DNA from 3 places in the Bradyrhizobium sp. NP1 genome. Region 3 is predicted to be linked to each of the others. Evidence: predicted binding sites of a transcription regulator. Region 3 holds the regulator's gene; each other region holds the start of a gene.
The links. The regulator LexA, encoded in region 3, represses DNA repair genes until DNA is damaged. The targets are predictions, from matches to a motif close to TGTTCNNNNTGTGTTCNG.
Positions count from the first base shown of each region.

Region 1: a site for LexA is predicted at 2,039-2,056, ahead of QOU61_RS00905 (YifB family Mg chelatase-like AAA ATPase). Genes of this name have one in related genera too.
Region 2: a site for LexA is predicted at 3,592-3,609, ahead of QOU61_RS18385 (single-stranded DNA-binding protein). Genes of this name have one in related genera too.

Region 1 is NZ_CP127385.1:189,669-196,297, forward strand. It holds gene QOU61_RS00895 (aldehyde dehydrogenase family protein) at 1-1,456, shown strand, start outside; gene QOU61_RS00900 (GlcG/HbpS family heme-binding protein) at 1,483-1,959, shown strand; gene QOU61_RS00905 (YifB family Mg chelatase-like AAA ATPase) at 2,106-3,644, shown strand; gene QOU61_RS00910 (hypothetical protein) at 3,754-4,221, shown strand; gene QOU61_RS00915 (PAS domain-containing hybrid sensor histidine kinase/response regulator) at 4,365-6,614, shown strand.
Region 2 is NZ_CP127385.1:3,838,572-3,845,200, forward strand. It holds gene uvrA (excinuclease ABC subunit UvrA) at 1-1,239, opposite strand, end outside; gene QOU61_RS18375 (outer membrane protein) at 1,567-2,295, opposite strand; gene QOU61_RS18380 (outer membrane protein) at 2,545-3,321, opposite strand; gene QOU61_RS18385 (single-stranded DNA-binding protein) at 3,739-4,224, shown strand; gene gyrA (DNA gyrase subunit A) at 4,750-6,629, shown strand, end outside.
Region 3 is NZ_CP127385.1:3,736,686-3,743,314, forward strand. It holds gene QOU61_RS17870 (ComEC/Rec2 family competence protein) at 1-887, shown strand, start outside; gene QOU61_RS17875 (hypothetical protein) at 898-1,320, opposite strand; gene lexA (transcriptional repressor LexA) at 1,820-2,521, opposite strand; gene QOU61_RS17885 (molybdopterin molybdotransferase MoeA) at 2,714-3,925, opposite strand; gene QOU61_RS17890 (HAD-IA family hydrolase) at 3,946-4,575, opposite strand; gene QOU61_RS17895 (alpha-hydroxy acid oxidase) at 4,605-5,732, opposite strand; gene QOU61_RS17900 (S41 family peptidase) at 6,173-6,629, shown strand, end outside.

The DNA.
Region 1 (6,629 bases), 3.5 Mb from region 3:
CGCGGACAAGATCGAGGCATTCAGGAATTACATCGACGGAGAATGGGTCGACGGCGGAAGCGGCGAGTGGCTCGACAACGTCAATCCCGCCGATACGAGCGATATCGTCGGCCGCTTTCCCGCCTCGACTGCTGAGGACGCGGAGCGCGCCGTCCGCGCCGCCGCCGCAGCCTTTGCTGCCTGGCGCAAGACGCCGGTCACCGCGCGCGCGAAAATCCTCAACCAGGCGGCCGGCTATCTCGAAGCCAACGCCGAGCGCTTTGCCGCCGAGTTGACGCGCGAGCAGGGCAAGGCGCTCAACCTTGCCAAGGACGAGATCCTGCGCTCGGCGCAGACGCTGCGCTTCTATGCGGTCGAAGGCCAGTCCTTCACCGGCGAGATCTTCCCCCAGGACGACGCCAACATGACCGTCTACACCGAGCGCGAACCGCTCGGCGTGGTCTCGATCATCACGCCCTGGAATTTTCCGGTCTCGATCCCCGCGCGCAAGATCGCGCCGGCGCTGATCACCGGCAATACGGTGGTGTTCAAGCCGTCGTCGGATGCTCCGCTGTCGGGCTACCGCCTCACCGAGGCATTCGTGCAGGCCGGCATCCCGAAGGGCGTGCTCAACTTCATCAGCGGCCGCGCCGGCGATGTCGGCGCTGCGATCACCACACCGCCTGTGGTGCGGGCGATCTCGTTCACCGGCTCGACCGCGGCGGGCGAGCAGATCCATCGCTCGGTCGGCATCACCACCCGCACGCAGATGGAGCTTGGCGGCAAGAACCCGCTGATCGTCATGGACGACGCTGATCTCGACCAGGCAGTCGACCTCGCGGTGAAGGGCGGGCTGTCGCTGACGGGCCAGGCCTGCACCGGCACCAGCCGCGTGCTTGTCATGCGCGAGGTCAAGGCGGCGTTCACGGACAAGCTGATCGCCCGGGTCAAGGCGCTCAAGATCGGCAGCGGCATGGCTGCCGGCACCGACATCACCCCGCTGGCGACCGCGCGCCAGCTCGAAACCGTGCTGCGCTATATCGAGATCGGCAAGCGCGAGGCGCGCCTGCTCTATGGCGGCGAGCACCTGCGCGGGCCCGGCTATGACAGCGGGTACTATGTATCGCCGGCGATCTTCAGCGACGTGACGCAGGAGATGCGCATTGCGCGCGAGGAGATCTTCGGCCCGGTGCTCGCGCTGATCGAGGTGACGAGCTATGAGGATGCGATCCGGAAAGCCAACGACAGCGAGTATGGCCTGTCCGCGGCGATCGCCACCCGCAACCCGAAGCTGATGCACGCCTTTGCGCGCGACATCGAATCCGGCACGGTGAAGATCAACCGCACGACGACGGGCAACCTGATCAACGCGCCGTTCGGCGGCCTCAAGCGCTCCAGCACCTCGACCTTCCGGGAATCCGGCCGCGCCGGGCTCGAGTTCTACACCCAGATCAAGACGATCTATCGCGGCGTTTGACGCCGCCAACAAACGGAAACAACGACATGCGATCCTTTCTCAAGCTCGAACGCACCGAAGCTCGCCTGATGGCGGAGGCCGCCTTGCGCAAGGCCGCAGACATCAAGGTGCTGGAGACGGTGTGCATCACCGACGATGGCGGCTTCCCGCTTCTGCTCGAACGCATGGACGGCGCGCGGGTGACGGGTCCTCAGATCGCCTGGAACAAGGCGTTCACCGCGGCAGGACACAAGCGCTCGACCCATCTGTTCAACCAGGCGCCGAACGGCCCGGCGCTGCCGGGCAACGAGGCGTTCGGAATTCAATGGAGTTTTGAAGGAAAATTCGCAGTGTTCGTCGGCGGCTTTCCCATCGTGGTCGATGGCGAGGTGATCGGCGGCGTAGGCCTCAGCGGCGGCAATGGCGAGCAGGACACGGCCTGTGGACTTGCCGCGCTCGCCGCACTTCAGGAGCATCTCGGCACCAGCCATAAGGTGCTGGTTCAGGCCGACCTCAAGCTTTGAAGTTTCGCAAGTAAATCGAGAGGGTTAGATAGGCGAATCAGCGCCGGCGCCTGGCAGTCCGCCCGGCCTCCGCCCTCGATGTTCTCGCAATGTTCTTGTCCTCTTCCATGCTTTCCGCTACCGTGGATTGCGGAAGAAGGGGCAGCATGGTCCAGCGCGTTTCCACCGTCGCCTTTGAGGGGATCGAGGCCCGCGCGGTCGACGTGCAGGTGCAGGTGTCGCCTGGCCTGCCGGCGTTTCACGTCGTCGGGCTTGCCGACAAGGCGGTCTCGGAGGCGCGCGAGCGGGTGCGCTCGGCCCTGATCGCCTCGGGGCTGGCGCTGCCGGCGCGGCGAATCACCGTCAACCTCGCGCCCGCCGACCTGCCCAAGGAAGGCAGCCATTATGATCTGCCGATCGCGCTTGGCCTGATGGCGGCGATCGGCGCGATTCCTTCCGACGCGCTTTCCGGCTTCACCGTGCTCGGCGAGCTCGGGCTCGACGGCTCCATCGCAGCAGTCGCAGGCGTCTTGCCGGCGGCGATCGGCGCCAATGCGCGCGAGGAGGGCCTGATCTGCCCGGCGGCCTGCGGCAGCGAGGCGGCCTGGGCGAGCCCGGACATCGAGATCATTGCCGCCAGCTCGCTGATCCAGATCGCCAACCACTTCAAGGGCACGCAGGTGCTGTCGCGGCCGACGCCGCGGGTGCACGAGGCGGCCTCCGAGACGCTCGACCTGCGCGACATCAAGGGCCAGGAAAGCGCCAAGCGCGCGCTCGAGATCGCGGCTGCCGGCGGCCACCACCTGCTCATGATCGGCGCACCCGGCGCCGGCAAGTCGATGCTGGCGGCGCGGCTGCCCTCGATCCTGCCGCCGCTGTCGCCGTCGGAGCTCTTGGACGTCTCGATGATCGCCTCCGTGGCCGGCGAGATCGAAGGCGGAGCGCTGACCGCGCGGCGGCCGTTCCGCAGCCCGCATCATTCCGCGAGCATGGCCGCGCTGACCGGCGGCGGCATCCGCGCCAAGCCAGGCGAAATCTCGCTTGCCCATCACGGCGTGCTGTTCCTCGACGAGCTGCCGGAGTTCGATCCGCGTGTGCTGGATTCGCTGCGCCAGCCGCTGGAGAACGGCGAGGTCGCGGTCTCCCGCGCCAATCATCGCGTCACTTACCCTGCGCGCTTCATGCTGGTCGCGGCGATGAACCCGTGCCGCTGCGGCAACGCCTTCGAGCCGGGCTATTCCTGCAAGCGCGCACCGATCGAGCGCTGCACCTCCGACTACCAGATGCGGATCTCCGGCCCGCTGATGGACCGTATCGACCTGCGCATCGAGGTGCCGGCTGTCACCGCCGCCGACCTGATTCTGCCGCCGCCGGCGGAAGGATCAGCGGAGGTCGCCGCGCGCGTGGCCGCGGCACGCGATGTTCAGACGGCGCGCTTTGCGGCGGCCGGCCTGCCGCATGTCCGCACCAATGCAGAAGCGCCCGCGGCGCTGTTGGAACAGATCGCGCAGCCCGACGCGCAAGGCGCCAAGCTGCTGCGCGAGGCCGCCGAGACCATGCGGCTGTCGGCGCGCGGCTATCATCGCGTGCTGCGCGTGGCGCGCACCCTCGCCGACCTCGACGGCGCCGAGAAGGTCGGTCGCCTCCATCTTGCCGAAGCGCTGTCCTACCGCGCGCTCGCCGAGGACGCGCGGCGGGCGGCATAAGCACGCGCCGACGCAGGCGCCATCAACGAGGCGGTAACGAGTTTTCTTTACCCTCCGCAAACCATAAGCGCGGGCCTGTCGCCGGCGCCGGTTTTGCGAGTGGCGTATCATGTTGCGTTTCAAGGTCCTGGTCTCGGCGGTTCCCTTGCTTGCTGCAGCGATCCTGGCCCGGATTGAGTTTTTTCCAAGCCGGCAACCCTGCATCGCGGTCGGGCAGGATACGCTCCAGATCGCCACGGCTCCCTGGCACGCTGACCTGCGCGTCAGCTTCACCGATGATCCCGCGCTTGCCACCGTGCGGGTGGCGCTCGCCGACAGCGCGGACACCGCCGACTTCGCCGTGGTCGACGACATCGCCGACCCCAACGACAGCGCCTGCGAAGCCACGCCGGCGACCCAGTTCGTGGCCATGACCGCCGTCCCGTCCACCGCGGCACCGGTCATCTATCTTGCGTCGACGGGTCCGGCCGACTTCCGCATCTTCGTCCGCTCCAGCAGGTTCACCCCCCGCGAGGCGGCGGCGCTGATCGTCGGCGCCCGCGGCGAGCGGCTGCATCTCGCCCAAGCCTCGCTCTGAAGCAGCGGATTAACCGTTCATCAACCCTGTTCGCAGCGGTTGCGCGAAACAGGACAGGCTTCAAGCACTTCGCAAGATCGGCCGCGCATCGTCGTCGCGGCCAGCGAACCGCAAACAGAAAAACAATCCCGAGGTAATCAGCGATGAATCGCCTGTTCCGGGTCAAACGACGCTTGCGCCGCTTCGCACGACGCCATCCCTCGATCGCCTTCGCCGTCCGCTGCCTGGCCGTCTTCTCCGCCGTGTTCGGCAGCGCCGCCGGTTTCGTCATCGGCGCCCGCGACAGCCAGTCCGGCTACAACCCGCAGGCCTTTGCGTTTGGCGTGAGCTTCCTGTTTGCGATCGCCTGTGTCGCGATCGCCGTCATGAGCATGCGGCTGCGCTGGGTCGGCCGGCGCTTGCGAAAGCTCGCAGCTCACAACGAGGCGCTGGTCGACCGCAACTGGGAACTGAAGGAAGCCGAGGAGCGCGCGCGCAGCCTGTTCGAATCGCAGGGCGATCTGATCGTGCTGCGCGACGAAGCGGGCGACATCACCTTCGTCAACGACGCCTATTGCGAGCTCGCCGACCGACCGCGCAGCGCGCTGATCGGCACGCGCTTCACCTTCAAGCTGCTGGAGCAGGGCGACGCTGCGCTCGAGCCGAACGGCACCCGCGTCCACGACCAGCGAATCGAGACCGCGCTCGGGCCGCGCTGGATCGCCTGGCGCGAGGGCCTGGTGCGGTCCGACGCCGGCCAGCCGGCGGAGCTGCGATGCGTCGGGCGCGACGTCACCGACCGCACCGAGGCCGAGCACGCGCTGAGCGACGCGCGGGACCAGGCCGATGCCGCAAACCGCGCCAAGTCGCGCTTCCTCGCGATGACCAGCCACGAGATCCGCACCCCGCTCAACGGCATCATCGGCATGAGCTCGCTGCTGCTCGATACCGCGCTGACCGCCGAGCAGACCACCTATGCCAAGGCGGTGAAGACATCGGGCGAGGCGCTGCTGTCGCTGATCGAGGAGCTGCTCGACTATTCCAAGATCGAGGCCGGCAAGATCGACCTGGAGCACCGCCCGTTCGCGCTGGCCGGGCTGATCGAGGAGATCACCGAGCTGCTCGCGCCGCGCGCGCAGGCCCGCCAGATCGAGATCGCGTCCTATGTCGACGAGCGGCTGCCGGCGCAGGTGATCGGCGACGCGGCGCGGCTGCGCCAGGTGCTGCTCAACCTCGCGGGCAACGCCATCAAGTTCACGGCAACCGGCGGCGTGGCGCTGATCGTCGAGCCCGGCATCTGGCCGAACGAGATCAGCTTCCTGGTGCGCGACACCGGCATCGGCATCGCGCCCGAAGCGCAGGCGCGCATCTTCCGCGAGTTCGAGCAGGCGGACGAGCGGATCGGCCGCAACTATGGCGGCACCGGCCTTGGCTTGAGCATTTCCGAACGCATCGTCAAGCGGATGGGCGGCCGCATCACGCTTGAGAGCAAGCCGGGCGAAGGCTCGACCTTCGAGGTTGCGATTCCGCTTGCAGCTTCGGACGCGGGTGGCGATGCAAAACTCTTCGCCGCCCCCGATCTGGGCGGCCGGTCGATCATGCTGGTCGCGCCGCAGAGCATCGAGGCGTCGCTGGTCGCGCGGCGGCTGCAGCGCTGGGGAGGCCAGACCTGCGTGGTTTCCGATGCCGCCGTGGCGCTGGCGCTCTTGCCCGAGCGCGACTGGCACGCCGTGCTGATCGACCGCGCGCTGGGCGCGGCCGAAGTCGACGCACTCGGCGCCGCGGCCCGCGCCCACGCCGCCCAGCGCATCGTCATGCTGACGCCCGCGACGCGGCACGAGCTGCCAACGTCGGCCGCCTTCACCGGCTATCTGATCAAGCCGCTCCGAGCCGCCTCGCTCGCAGCACGGCTCGCGGCAACACCGGATGTTGCCGCACCCAGCCTCGCGAGCGAGCTGCCGCCCGAGCCGGCCGAGCCCAAACAGGCATCGGCGGCCGAGCTGAATCAGGGGTTGTCGGTGCTGGTCGCCGAGGACAACGAGATCAACGCGCTGTTGATGCGCTCGCTGCTCACCAAGCTCGGGCATCAGGCCGTGATCACGACCGACGGCGAGATGGCGCTGGAATCCTGGCTCGCGGCGAAATCCGCCGGCAGCCCCTACGACCTGATCCTGATGGACGTGCAGATGCCCAAGCTCGACGGCATCGAGACCGCCAAGCGTCTCCGCGCCGCGGAGGCCGGCCAGGCCGGCCGGCGCACGCCGATCCTGGCGCTGACGGCAAACACCCTGATCGAAGACCGCTATGCCTGTTTCGAGGCCGGCATGGACGGCTTCCTGATCAAGCCGCTCGATCGGGAGAAGCTCGTCGAAGCGCTCGCCGGCCTTGCCGCCGCGCGGCACCTTGCGGCCTGAGCCGATAGATCGTCG
Region 2 (6,629 bases), 100 kb from region 3:
GTTGGTGATGACGCCCTCGAACGCCTTCTTGGTGTCGTAGGAGCGCACGCCGTCCTCGTAGGAGAACTTGATCTCCTCCTCGCCCGAGCCGTGCAGCAGCGCGGTCTGCACCTTCTTCGGCAGGTCCTTCCATTTGGTGTCGAGGGTGAACTTGTAGTGCTTAGCCAACGCGGTCAGCGTCTGCAGGTAATAGGGCGAGGATGATTTCGCCCAGGGCGCGATCGCGCCCTTGCGCAGAGTTGCGTCCTTGTCGGGGATGACGAGGTCGTCATCGACATGCTGCTCGACGCCGAGGCCGCCGCAGGCGGGGCAGGCGCCATAGGGATTGTTGAACGAGAACAGCCGCGGCTCGATCTCGGGGATCGTGAAGCCGGAGACCGGACAGGCGAATTTCTCCGAGAACAGGATGCGCTCGGGCCCGCTCTTGTCGTGGATTTTTGCGACCTTCTTCTTCTCTTCCGCAGGCGCGGCGGGCTGGTCGGCGAACTCGATCACGGCGAGCCCTTCCGCGAGCTTCAGCGCGGTCTCAAAACTTTCCGCAAGCCGCTGGCCGATGTCCGGCCGCACCACGACGCGGTCGACCACGACGTCGATGTCATGCGGGAATTTCTTGTCGAGGGAAGGCGCCTCCGCAAGCTCGTGGAAGGTGCCGTCGATCTTGACGCGCTGAAAGCCCTTCTTCAGGTATTCGGCGAGCTCCTTGCGGTATTCGCCTTTGCGGCCGCGCACGACGGGCGCGAGCAAATAGAGCCGGGTGCCCTCGGGCAGCGCCAGCACGCGGTCGACCATCTGCGAGACGGTCTGGCTCTCGATCGGCAGTCCCGTGGCGGGCGAGTAGGGCACGCCGACGCGCGCCCAGAGCAGGCGCATGTAGTCGTAGATCTCGGTGACGGTGCCGACGGTCGAGCGCGGATTGCGCGAGGTCGTCTTCTGCTCGATCGAGATCGCCGGCGACAGCCCGTCGATCTGGTCGACGTCGGGCTTCTGCATCATCTCGAGGAACTGCCGCGCGTAGGCCGAGAGCGACTCGACATAGCGGCGCTGGCCCTCGGCATAGATGGTGTCGAAGGCGAGCGAGGATTTTCCTGAGCCGGACAGACCCGTGAACACGACGAGCCTGTCGCGCGGAATCTCGACGTCGATGTTCTTCAAGTTGTGCTCGCGGGCGCCGCGGATCGTGATCGCGCGCGTCCCGGAGCCGGCGTTTTGTTGGCGCTTCGCCCTGAGCACTTCATCCATATCGGCATTTCCAGACGCGCGGAGCGCGCTTTCGCTTTTTGACTCGGCATGATGTTTTCGGAAAACCGGTACCGATTTTTCCGTATCATGCCGCAGGCGCACGTCGGGAAAAGCCTCCGCGATCAGACGCCGTTGGGTGATGCTCGGAACATAGGAAGAACGGGTGGCGATTACCAGAGCCGTGTGCGAATCATCAACGGATTGTTGGTGCGCCAGTGTCCCGTGAACCGCCACACTGGCAGCAGATGGCACGAAAGCTGCGCCCAAAAAGCAAAAGGCCGGCTCGAGCCGGCCTTTTCCTCGACGCTGGAACCTGGTCGGCGCGGATCAGAACCTTGCGATGATCGGGGCGCCGAAGTGGTAGTTGATGCGCACCGCGACGAGGTCGACGTCGCCACCGGAGCGGTAGGCATCCGCCAGCGGCACGATGTTGGTGAAGCTCACATTGCGGCGGCCCGAGAAGATGTGGTCGTATTCGAGGCCGACCGACCAGTCGCGGGAGAGGCCGACTTCCACGCCGGTGCCCACCGCGCCGCCCCAGTGCGATTGATAGCCGGTCGAGCTCGTGACCACGCCGGTCGCGCTTGAGGTGAAATCGAAGCGCTGGTCGACGACGCCGGCGCCGCCCTTCACGTACCAGAGCACGCTGTTCCAGGCGTAGCCGACCTGCCCCGTGATCAGGCCGAGCGCATCGATCCGCGTGTTGATGTTGTTCAGGGCGTTGGCGAGGTTCTGCGTGCCGGCGCTGATGTTGGCAACATCGCCCTGGCCTTCGAGGCCGAATACCCAATTCGCTTGTTGCCAGCGATAGCCGAGCTGGCCGCCGCCGATCGCGCCGCCCGCGCTGTAGCAGCCAAGGCCGGCCCCGGTCGACAGGTTGTCGCGGCAGTCGTGTGCCCAGCCGCCGCCGGCATTGCCGCCGATGTAGAAACCGCTCCAGTCATAGATCGGCGCCAGCGGGGGCGCCTTGGTGTAGGCCCGCGGAAGGTCCGCCGCGAGCGCATGAGCCGCCCCCAGCGCCACCACGCCCACCGCAGCGAGTACGATCCTGTTCATATTGTGTTGCTCCAATTTCGTGTTGCGCTATTCCCGCGATTTCAAGATCAGCGCGCCCGGTCTTTAATCCCGCGGCGTGTGATGGAAGCGTGATAGCGACGCGAAAAGCGAAATCCCGTTACCGAAAGGCAACAGCCCAGGCGCAACCGCAGGATGCGTCATCGCGCCGGCGTCAAGCGAGCAGGCGGCGCAAAACAAAAAGGCCGGCGTGACGCCGGCCTTTTGCAGTGAAGCTGTGTTGTCGCGCGATCAGTACTTCGCGATCACGGGACCGCCCCAGCGATAGTTGACGCGGACGAGACCCATATCGATGTCCTGGGTGATGCGCGCAGAGCCGAACGCGAGGCCGCCAGGGGTGAGGAAGTTGTAATTGCGGTTGCCGGTGAAGATGTGGTCGTACTCGACGCCGACCGACCAGTTCGGGGCGAAGCCGAACTCGAGGCCCGCACCAACCGTGCCGCCCCAGCGCGTGTCGTTGGCGGAGGCGAGCAGCGTCCCCGGAGGTGGTACGATCGAGGCGGGGCCCGCAAACACGTTAAAGCTGTCGCCGACAACGGCGCCGCCGCCCTTCACATAAAGCAGCACGTTGTTCCAAGTGTAGCCGATCTGGCCGGTGAACAGGCCAAATGCGTCGATCCGGGTGCGGTTGCGATTACCGGTGAAGATGCCGATGTTGTCGCCCGTGAAGTCGGCCCAGTTGCCCTGGCCTTCGAGGCCGAACACCCAGTTCGACATCTGCCAGCGGTAGCCGATCTGTCCACCGACCGTGCCTCCGGTGGCATTGCGGCATCCGTCAGCAGCAAATGGGGTGAGAGGCACCGCTCCAACGGCGAGGATGGTCGCGCAGTTGTGCGATGAGCCGCCGCCGCCGTTGAAACCGACGTAGAACCCGGTCCAGTCATAGATCGCGGCGATCGGCGCCGGAGGCGCCTTGGTGTAGGGCCGTGCCGCGAGATCGGCGGCGGAAGCGGGAGCGGCCATGCTGACCGCGGCCAGACCCAGCGCACCCAACAAAATCTTTCTCATTACATCCCCTCCGGATTTCATCCGCTTCATGGTCCCCAAAGCGGATCGCCGTCTGTCTCAAGCGGCGAGAACCATCCAAATTCCGGCTGAAAACATAGCCGATTCATACCGAATTACCGTCTCCGAAAAGCAACACACGGTAGCGAAGTGGGGGCGCCGGAAGTTAATGTTTTTTAATCTGAATTGGCCCGCGAGACTGCTTCCGGCGAGATTTGGCCGTCATCACGGCGTTAGATTCTGTTGGTGCCGGACCGGGGCTTGGAGGAATCCCGGAACAAAACTGGAACATCGTCGAGATGCGCGCTATATGTGTGGATAGCGGGAGCGGACAGGGCGCCGCCCGCGAGCGAGGCGTATAGGTCGTGCGTCGCGGCATGGCGGACGGCTGGCCAGTAATTTCGAGAGTGGAGAAGGGTGATGGCGGGAAGCGTGAACAAGGTGATTCTGGTCGGCAATCTCGGCAAGGATCCGGAGATCCGGCGAACCCAGGATGGGCGGCCGATCGCCAATCTCAGCGTGGCGACCTCGGAGAGCTGGCGCGACAAGGCGACCGGCGAACGCAAGGAAAAGACCGAGTGGCACCGCGTCGTCATCTTCAACGAGGGCCTGTGCAAGGTCGCCGAGCAGTATCTGAAGAAGGGGGCCAAGGTCTATATCGAGGGCCAGTTGCAGACCCGCAAATGGACCGACCAGAGCGGCGCGGAAAAATATTCGACCGAGGTCGTGCTGCAGGGCTTCAACTCCAATCTCACCATGCTCGACGGCCGCTCCTCCGGCGGCGGCAGCTTCGGCGCGGATGAGGGCGGCGGCGATTTCGGCTCGGCCGGTGCCTCGAGCCCGCCACGCCGGGCGGTTGCGGCCGGCAGCCGCAACAGCGACATGGATGACGACATCCCGTTCTGACGGCTGACGAACGTCATCCGCGCCCCGAGCGGGGCGACCGGCGATTTGAAGCCGGGTCTTGCGGATTCGACGCAAGGGTCTTCGCGGCTTCGCGAAACGGGCCGCGTTTAAAGCGCTTTGTGAAGCTCCCTGGAGGCGCGCCGCCCCGGCTTCGGCGCGGCCGCTCGAACGCGCTGAAAATGGCGACCAAAACCGGTTTCGAGAGGCGATTTCGGGGGCTGACAACCGGTCGCTGAAGGGGCCCGTAAGTCACTGTAAAAACGAAGGGAAAAAGCGCCGCCCAAGGGCCGTCCGGGGTGGCGATTTCGCCTCCGATGCGCTATATGATTCCGCATAGCGTCGGATTTGACATTCGCTCTAGGTGTAGGGCGGGGCGTGTCGGCGAATGTCAAATCCGAACCGCTGTCCGCCAACCCATCCTGGCTGGTGTTTCCTTGGTTCTCGGCTTCGCACCAGAACGCGCTGGCGATCGCGTGCGAAGGCCGGACGAGGGAATAGCAGCGCGAACGACTGACCGGATCCTCCTTGTCTGACACCGACGATAACAAGCCCGGCGAGCCGCCGGCGCCTTCCGATATTCGGCCCGTCTCCATCCTCGACGAGATGAAGCGCAGCTACCTCGATTACGCCATGAGCGTGATCGTGGCGCGCGCGCTGCCGGACGCGCGCGACGGCCTGAAGCCGGTGCACCGGCGCATCCTGTTCTCAATGCATGAGCAGGGCTACACGCCCGACAAGAAGCACAAGAAGTCGGCCGGCATCGTCGGCGACGTGATGGGCCAGTACCATCCGCACGGCGACCAGGCGATCTACGACGCGCTGGTGCGCATGGCGCAGGGCTTCTCCATGCGCGAGCCGCTGGTCGACGGCCAGGGCAATTTCGGCTCGGTCGACGGCGATCCGCCGGCGGCGATGCGCTACACGGAATCCCGGCTCGCCAAGATCGCGCTGTCGCTGCTCGACGACATCGACAAGGACACGGTCGACTTCCAGGACAACTACGATGGCTCGGCGAGGGAGCCCACCGTCCTGCCGGCGCGCTTCCCGAACCTGCTGGTCAACGGCGCCGGCGGCATCGCGGTCGGCATGGCGACCAACATCCCGCCGCACAATCTCGGCGAGGTGATCGACGCCGCCACCGCGCTGATCGACAATCCCGCGCTGTCGATTGACGAACTCATCAACATCATTCCGGGTCCGGATTTCCCGACCGGCGGCATCATCCTCGGCCGCCAGGGCATCCGTTCGGCCTATCACCTCGGCCGCGGCTCGATCGTGATGCGCGGCAAGGTGACGATCGACACCATCCGCAAGGATCGCGAAGCGATCATCGTCACGGAGATCCCCTACCAGGTCAACAAGGCGACGATGGTCGAGCGCATCGCCGAACTGGTGCGCGAGAAGAAGATCGAGGGCATCAGCGATCTGCGCGATGAATCCGACCGCGACGGCTATCGCGTGGTGGTCGAGCTGAAGCGCGACGCCATGGCGGACGTGGTGCTGAACCAGCTCTACCGCTACACGCCGCTGCAGACGACGTTCGGCGCCAACATGGTCGCGCTCGACAACGGCCGTCCTGAGCTGATGAACCTCAAGGACATGCTGACGATCTTCGTCGCATTCCGCGAGCATGTGGTCACGCGCCGCACCAAGTACCTGCTCGGCAAGGCGCGCGACCGCGCCCATATCCTGGTCGGCCTTGCGATCGCGGTCGCCAACATCGACGAAATCATCCGCGTGATCCGCACCTCGCCCGATCCGAACACCGCGCGCGAGACGCTGATGTCGCGCGACTGGCCGGCGCAGGACGTCAGTGCGATGATCACGCTGATCGACGATCCCAGGCACAAGCTCAACCCGGACGGCACCGCGCGGCTGTCGATGGAGCAGGCGAAAGCCATCCTCGACCTGCGCCTGCAGCGGCTGACCGCGCTCGGCCGCGACGAGATCTCCGAGGAGCTCGACAAGCTCGCCATCGAGATCGCCGACTACCTCGACATCCTGCGCTCGCGCGCCCGCGTGCAGGCGATCATCAAGGCCGAGCTCGCCGCCGTGAAGGCGGAATTCGCCAATCCGCGCCGCACCCAGATCATCGAGCAGGAAGGCGAGGTCGAGGACGAGGACCTGATCCAGCGCGAGGACATGGTCGTCACCGTCTCGCACGCCGGCTACGCCAAGCGCGTGCCGCTGTCGGCCTATCGCGCGCAGCGCCGCGGCGGCAAGGGCCGCGCCGGCATGCAGACCCGCGAGGAGGATTTCGTCAGCCGCCTGTTCGTGGCGTCCACCCACACGCCGGTGCTGTTCTTCTCCTCGCGCGGCCAGGTCTACAAGGAGAAGGTCTGGCGGCTGCCGGTGGCGGCTCCCAACGGGCGCGGCAAGGCGCTGATCAACATCCTGCCGCTCGA
Region 3 (6,629 bases):
CTTTCCACTTCCACCGCGTCACCCCTTACGGCCTCCTCGCCAACCTTCTGGCGATGCCGGTCGTCTCGGCGCTCGTGATGCCGGCGGGCCTGCTCGGGCTCGCGGCGATGCCGTTCGGCTTCGACGGCCTGTTCTGGTGGCTGATGGGGATCGGGATCGACTGGATGATCGTGGTCACGCAATGGGTCGCGGCGCTGCCCGGCGCGATCGGCCGCATGGCGGCGTTCGGCATCGCTCCGGTCATCGTGGCGAGCCTTGGCCTCATCCTGATGGGCCTGTTGCGCTCGCCGCTGCGCTGGTCGGGCGCGGTTGCGCTGGCCGCAGCTATCGTCTGGGCGGTCGCGACGCCGCTGCCCGACGTCCTGGTTTCCGGCGACGGCCGCAACGTCGCCGTGCGTGGTCGGGACGGGCGGCTGCACCTGATGAGGACGGCGAAGGACGCGTTTCTGGTGAAGGAATGGCTGGCCGCGGACGCCGACCCGCGGCCGCCGGTCGATGCCAGCCTTGGCGAGGGGGTGTCCTGCGACGAGGCCGGCTGCGTGGCCGCGATGGCCGATGGCGGGCTCGTCACGCTTGCCGATCATGCCGCGGCGCTTGGAGACGACTGTGCGCGTGCAGCGCTGGTCGTGACGGCACGGCAGGCGCCGGCGCAATGCGAGGCCGCAACCATCGACCGCGCGCGCCTGCAAAGGCAGGGCACGCTGTCGGTTCGCCGTACGCGCCAGGGATTTTCCATCGGCGCGGTCAAGCCGCAGGGCTTCGACCGCCCATGGTCCCTGGCAATCGCTGGCGAGGGCGAGGTGGACGTCTCACCTGTTCTCAGGTCACCGCAAACCGCTCCGCGCGATGCGACACCGGCGGAGACCGATTTGCAGGCGGACGACTAGCGCGGCGCGCTCAACCCACGGGCTGCCGTCGCGGTGCCGGCGTCTCCACGGCAGGAGCTGCCTTCTCCGGGGTTCGCTGCGTCACCGGGAGTTGCAGCACCCGCGCACGCTGGCCTTCGCACAGTTGCGTCACCAGCACGAAGCTGCCATCCGGAAATTCGATCGCGTCATGGTGCCGTTCGGGCACGAGCGGATCGATCTTGCCGAACTTGCCGACGCGCGAGTTGATCGTCTTGGTCCAGATCCACCGGCTGTCGTATCTGACATCGGCGGCGAAGGCCAGCTCGGTACCGGGAAGCAGGCAAACCGCGACGCCTGGTTCGCGCTCGCTTGCGAAGCCGCGTGTCGAAGTCCCGCGGAAGGACGTTGTGATCAGTTCTTCGCCGACCTCGGCGGGACGGGACGCCACGGCATGCAGACTGTAGTCACACATCGGGTTGCTCCTCGTTCGAGATAGCGACCCGTGCCTGTGTGCGTGTCCCTGAGCATGCTCGCCGCACAATGCCTTTCGCCTGTGCCGCGAGGAGACCGATTGTTGTTTGTCGATCTTGCTGCGGGAGGCGCGGGCCCTATCAAAGTGGACGATAACGCCAACCCTTGGCTTCCTTGTAGGCAATTCTGCGACTCGCGGCCTGCGCGGCCATCACAAATTAGTTTGGCGTGAAGCGCAGTTTCTTTGGAACAAAAATGGCCTCTCGCGCATAGGCAGGGGGCTTCTGTCCGAGCAATGAGGACAGCGCGCGCGTTTTCCCGGCTGCCCATTTTCTTGTCACGTTTCCTGTCACGCGCTTCGCCTTATAAGCATGAGCGCGCTTGCGCTGTTGTCGCTGGCTCGTTGCTCCGTTTGGCATGCGAGCCTTGCAACGCGCGACAACACCACACGCGGCCGAGGCGGCGTTCAACCGCCGCGACCGTCCTGTACGCGGTGCCACTCAGTACTTCCGATACAGCCCGATCAGCTTGCCCTGGATCTTGACGCGGTTCGGCGGGAGTATCCGGACCTCGTAGGCCGTGTTGGCCGGCTCCAGCGCAATGGAAGCACCTCGGCGGCGAAAACGTTTCAGCGTCGCTTCCTCGTCATCGATCAGCGCGACGACGATGTCGCCGGTGTCGGCACTCTCGTTGCGCTGGATCAAAGCCATGTCGCCGTCGAGGATACCGGCATCGACCATGGAGTCGCCGCGCACCTCGAGCGCGTAGTGCTCACCGGAGCCGAGCATGTCGGGCGGCACGCTGATGGTGTGGCTGCGGGTCTGCAGTGCCTCGATCGGTGTGCCGGCGGCGATGCGGCCCATGACGGGCACCGCGACCGGACGCTCACCGTCATCGGCGGTGGAGCTGGCGCTGCGGCCCTTGCCGAGATTGCCTTCGATGACGCTCGGGGTGAAGCCGCGGCGGCTGCCGCCGCCGCTTGCGGAAAGCTCGGGCAGCTTGATCACCTCGATGGCGCGGGCGCGGTTGGGCAGGCGACGGATGAAGCCGCGTTCTTCCAGTGCGGTGATGAGGCGGTGGATGCCGGATTTCGAGCGCAGGTCGAGTGCGTCCTTCATCTCGTCGAACGAGGGCGGGACGCCGGCCTCTTTCAGCCGTTCATTGATGAAACGCAGAAGTTCGTACTGTTTGCGCGTGAGCATCTCGAGCAAGTCCCCCGGTTGATGGTGCCGATTGATGCGACCACGGGAGCGCGGCTCCCATTCTCGGCATCAAAGTAGATACCAGCACTCGAAACAAATCATGAACGGACACTATATGTTCGATATGTGTTCCGCAACCACTTAATTTCCGGTGAACGCGCTCCGAGGGCGCGGAACCGCTGCCCGATCGCCTCAGTCAGGCAGTCGCAGCACGTCGCAAGACGCGCCCGCTTTCGCCGCCGGCGCAAATGGCGGACGGATCAGAAGTGCCTGTGCCGCAGCGAGATTCGCAACCAGCGAGCTGTCCTGGTGATTGACCGGCGTGGCGATCAGCGTGCCGTCGTCGCGCTCGTCGAGCCGCGCGCGCAAGTAATCCTCGCGCTGATCGTTGGCGCCGACGTCGCGGCCGAGCAGGGCGGTTTCACGTGCATGGTGAATCACCGAGCGACCCGAAAGCGCGCGAATCAACGGCACCAGAAACAGGAAGGCGCAGACATAGGAGGAAACCGGATTGCCGGGCAGGCCGATCACCCGGAGCGCGCCGAGCCGGCCGTGCATCATCGGCTTGCCCGGGCGCATCGCAATGCGCCAGAACGCCATGGTCACGCCTTCTGCCCGAAGCGACCGGTGCACCAGGTCATGGTCGCCGACCGAGGCGCCGCCGGTCGTGATCAGGATGTCGGCGCCGGAATCCCGGGCGCGGCGGATGCCCGACGTGGTCGCTTCCAGCGTGTCGGCGGCGACCCCGAGATCGATCGTGTCGGCGCCCTCGGCGCGCGCCAGCGCGCGCAGCGAATAGCCGTTGGAATAGACGATCTGGCCCGGGCCGGGCGTTGAGCCGGGCATCACCAGCTCGTCGCCGGTCGCCAGGATCGCGACCTTGGGCCGGCGCCGCACCGGAAGGTTGGGGTGATTCATGGCGGCCGCGAGCGACAGATGACGGTCGCCAAGCCGGGTGCCTCCTTGCAGCAGCACCTCGCCCTGCCTGAAATCGATGCCGGGGCCGCGGATATGGCGGCCGACGCTGGCCGCCTCGGTGATGCGGATGGTGTTGCCGTCGGCCTCGGTGTCCTCCTGGATCACCACGGCATCGGCGCCGTCGGGGATGACGCCGCCGGTGAAGATGCGCACGGCCTCGCCTTGCCCGACCCGTCGTTCGAACGGGCGGCCGGCTGCGACCTCGCCGATCACGGTCAGCCGCGCGCCTGCCTGCGCCGCATCCGCCGCGCGCACCGCGTAGCCGTCCATCGCCGACATCGCCTGCGGCGGCTGGTTGCGCAGCGCAGCGACATCGCGCGCCAGCACGCGATGGTAGGCGGCATCCAGCGCCACCATTTCCTGTTCCAGCGGTTCGCTGTCTGCGAGGATCGCGGCCAAAGCGTCGGCAACCGGCATGAGGGCCACAGCGAAAACTCCTAAAATTCCTAGATCCCGAGTGCCTCGAGCGCGTCGGCGACGTCGCGCGACGATCGCACCTCGACCGCCTGCAGGCCGCAGGCCCGCGCACCCTCGATGTTTTCGGCGAGATCGTCGAAGAACACAATGCGCGAGGCGGGCACCCCGATCGCTTTCACGACATGATCATAGGCGGCGGTATCCGGCTTGCGCAGGCCGATCGTCGAGGACAGGTAGATTTCGCGGAAATGGCCGAGCAGGGGGCCATAGGCTTTCGAGAAGTGCTCGACGTGCGGCCGGTTGGTGTTCGAGAAGGCATAGAGCGGCATGCGCCGCGCGGCGCGCGCCAGCAGGGGGGCGATGCCGGGCATCTCGCCGGCGAAGATCGCGTTCCAGCCTTCGAGGAACTGGGCGTCGGAAATGGTGATCCCCAGCATCGCGCGCAGGCTGTCGAAATAGGCGGCATCGCTGATGGTGCCCACCTCGTGCTGCCGGTAGCTCTCGTCGCGCACGAAACGCGCGACCAGCTCTGCCGGCGCGCATCGGGCGTGGGTCGCCCAGCATGCGATCGCCTGGGAGAAGTCGATGTCGAGCACCACGCGGCCGAGGTCGAACAACAGGGCGTCCGCGGCGCCGGGGGAGAGCCGGGGTGAGGTCATCGCGCTCGAAACACCTACCAAGCGGCTCATCAGTAACGATAGGGCTCGATGTCGAGCAGCGGAAAGGCGCTGAACACGCCGGGCGGATTGGTCGCGGTCGCCGGATGCAGGCAGCTCTTGTCGAGCTTGGCGAAGGACGTGGCGCCGAGCAGGCCGAGGGTGCGGACCACCTCGTCCTCCAGCAATTCCAGCATGCGCAGCACGCCGGCCTCGCCGGCTGCGGCCAGCGCCCAGCATTGCAGGCGACCGATGCCGACGAGGTCGGCGCCGGCCGCGATCGCCTTGACGACGTCGCTGCCGCGGCAGAAGCCGCCATCGACCATGATCTTGGCGCGGCCCTTCACGGCATCGACGATCTCGGGCAGCACGTGCATGGCGCCGCGCCCGTGATCGAGCTGGCGGCCGCCGTGATTGGAGACGTAGATCCACTCGACGCCGTGGTCGAGCGCGATCTGGGCATCCTCGGCGGTGGCGATGCCCTTGATGACGAGCGGAATTTTGAACTTGTCCTTGATCAGCTTCACCGTGCGCCAGTCGAGCGCCTTCTGGTAGTCGCCGCCGGTGGCGCGCAGCCGGCTCTCGCGCACGTAGCGCTTGGCGATGTCGCGCTCGCGCCGGCTGTAATGGGCGGTGTCGACCGTGAGGCAGAAGGCGGCATAGTCGTTGGCGATCGCCCGGCTGACCACGTCCTCGACGAAGGCGTCGTCGCCGCGCACATAGAGCTGATAGAGACGCAGCGCGTTCGGCGCGGCTTCCGCGACCTTCTCGAGGCCGGGGTCGGAGACCGAGCTCAGCATGTGTGCCGCGCCGAACCGGCCGGCGGCGCTTGCCACGCTCGCCGCTGCACCCGGCTCGAAGACTTCGAGCGCGCCGACCGGGGCCAGCATGACCGGAAGGCGCATCGTGCGCCCGAAGCGCTCGACCGATGCATCGATGCGCGAGACGTCCCGCAGCACGCGCGGGCGGAAGGCGATCTCGTCGAGCGCCATGCGGTTGCGGCGCATCGTGGTCTCGGTCTCGGCCGCCCCGATGATGTAGTCCCAGGCGTTCTGGTTGAGGTTGGCGCGCGCCTTGCGGATGAACTCGTGCAGGTTCTGGAACGGCTCCTCGCTCGCACCAAGCTCGACATTGCGCGCTGGCCTGATTGCTTCGTTCATCTCTTCCTCCCGGGCATTTAGGCTTGTCTCTTCGCCTATCGCTTCCGAAGGGCGGGCGCTATCCCAAAAAATGCATGGCTTTAGACGGATGGATTTTCCCGGCGGGGCGCGCGAGGGCGCCGGCCGGCACCGTGAAATTCCGGCTTTGCGGCCGGCCCGCGCCATACCTATGTCGTCAGCATGCCCGCGCGACGGCGTGAGCCGTCTCGTCGGGGATTTGATTCGCGGCGCGGCCGGTCCGGCGCGCAATGAGCGTAGGGGTGGAAAGCGAGCCGGCGGGACTGACTTGCCTCGAAATTGGGCAGGAAAACCAAGGTACAGCGTGCACGGCGACCGGCCCGCGTCTTGGACCGGCCTTGAAGAAACCTGAAAGCTATTGTGATTTCCCGGTTTGATTTGCCCGGCCCATAATGGGTCGATCGAACGCAAAAAGGCCCGCGATGCGGAAGAATCTCCTGTTTCTCTGTGGTGCGCTCACGGGAACGTGCCTGACGCTCCTCGTCACCCTGCCCGAAGGCAGCCATCTGGTGGCGGCAGCGCGAGCGGCCGCCAATGCTGTGGATACCTATTCACAGCTTAACCTGTTCGGCGAAGTGTTCGAGCGCGTCCGTGCCGACTATGTCGAGAAGCCCGACGACACCAAGCTGATCGAAGGCGCCATCGACGGGATGGTGACCTCGCTCGATCCGCACTCGCGCTACATGAACGACAAGGCCTGGCGCGAGATGCAGGAGACGACGTCGGGCGAGTTCGGCGGGCTCGGCATCGAGGTCACCATGGAAGACGGCCTCGTCAAGGTCGTCTCGCCGATCGACGATACGCCCGCAGCAAAGGCCGGCATCATGTCCGGCGACCTGATCGCCCAGATCGACGGCGAGGCCGTGCAGGGCCTCTCGC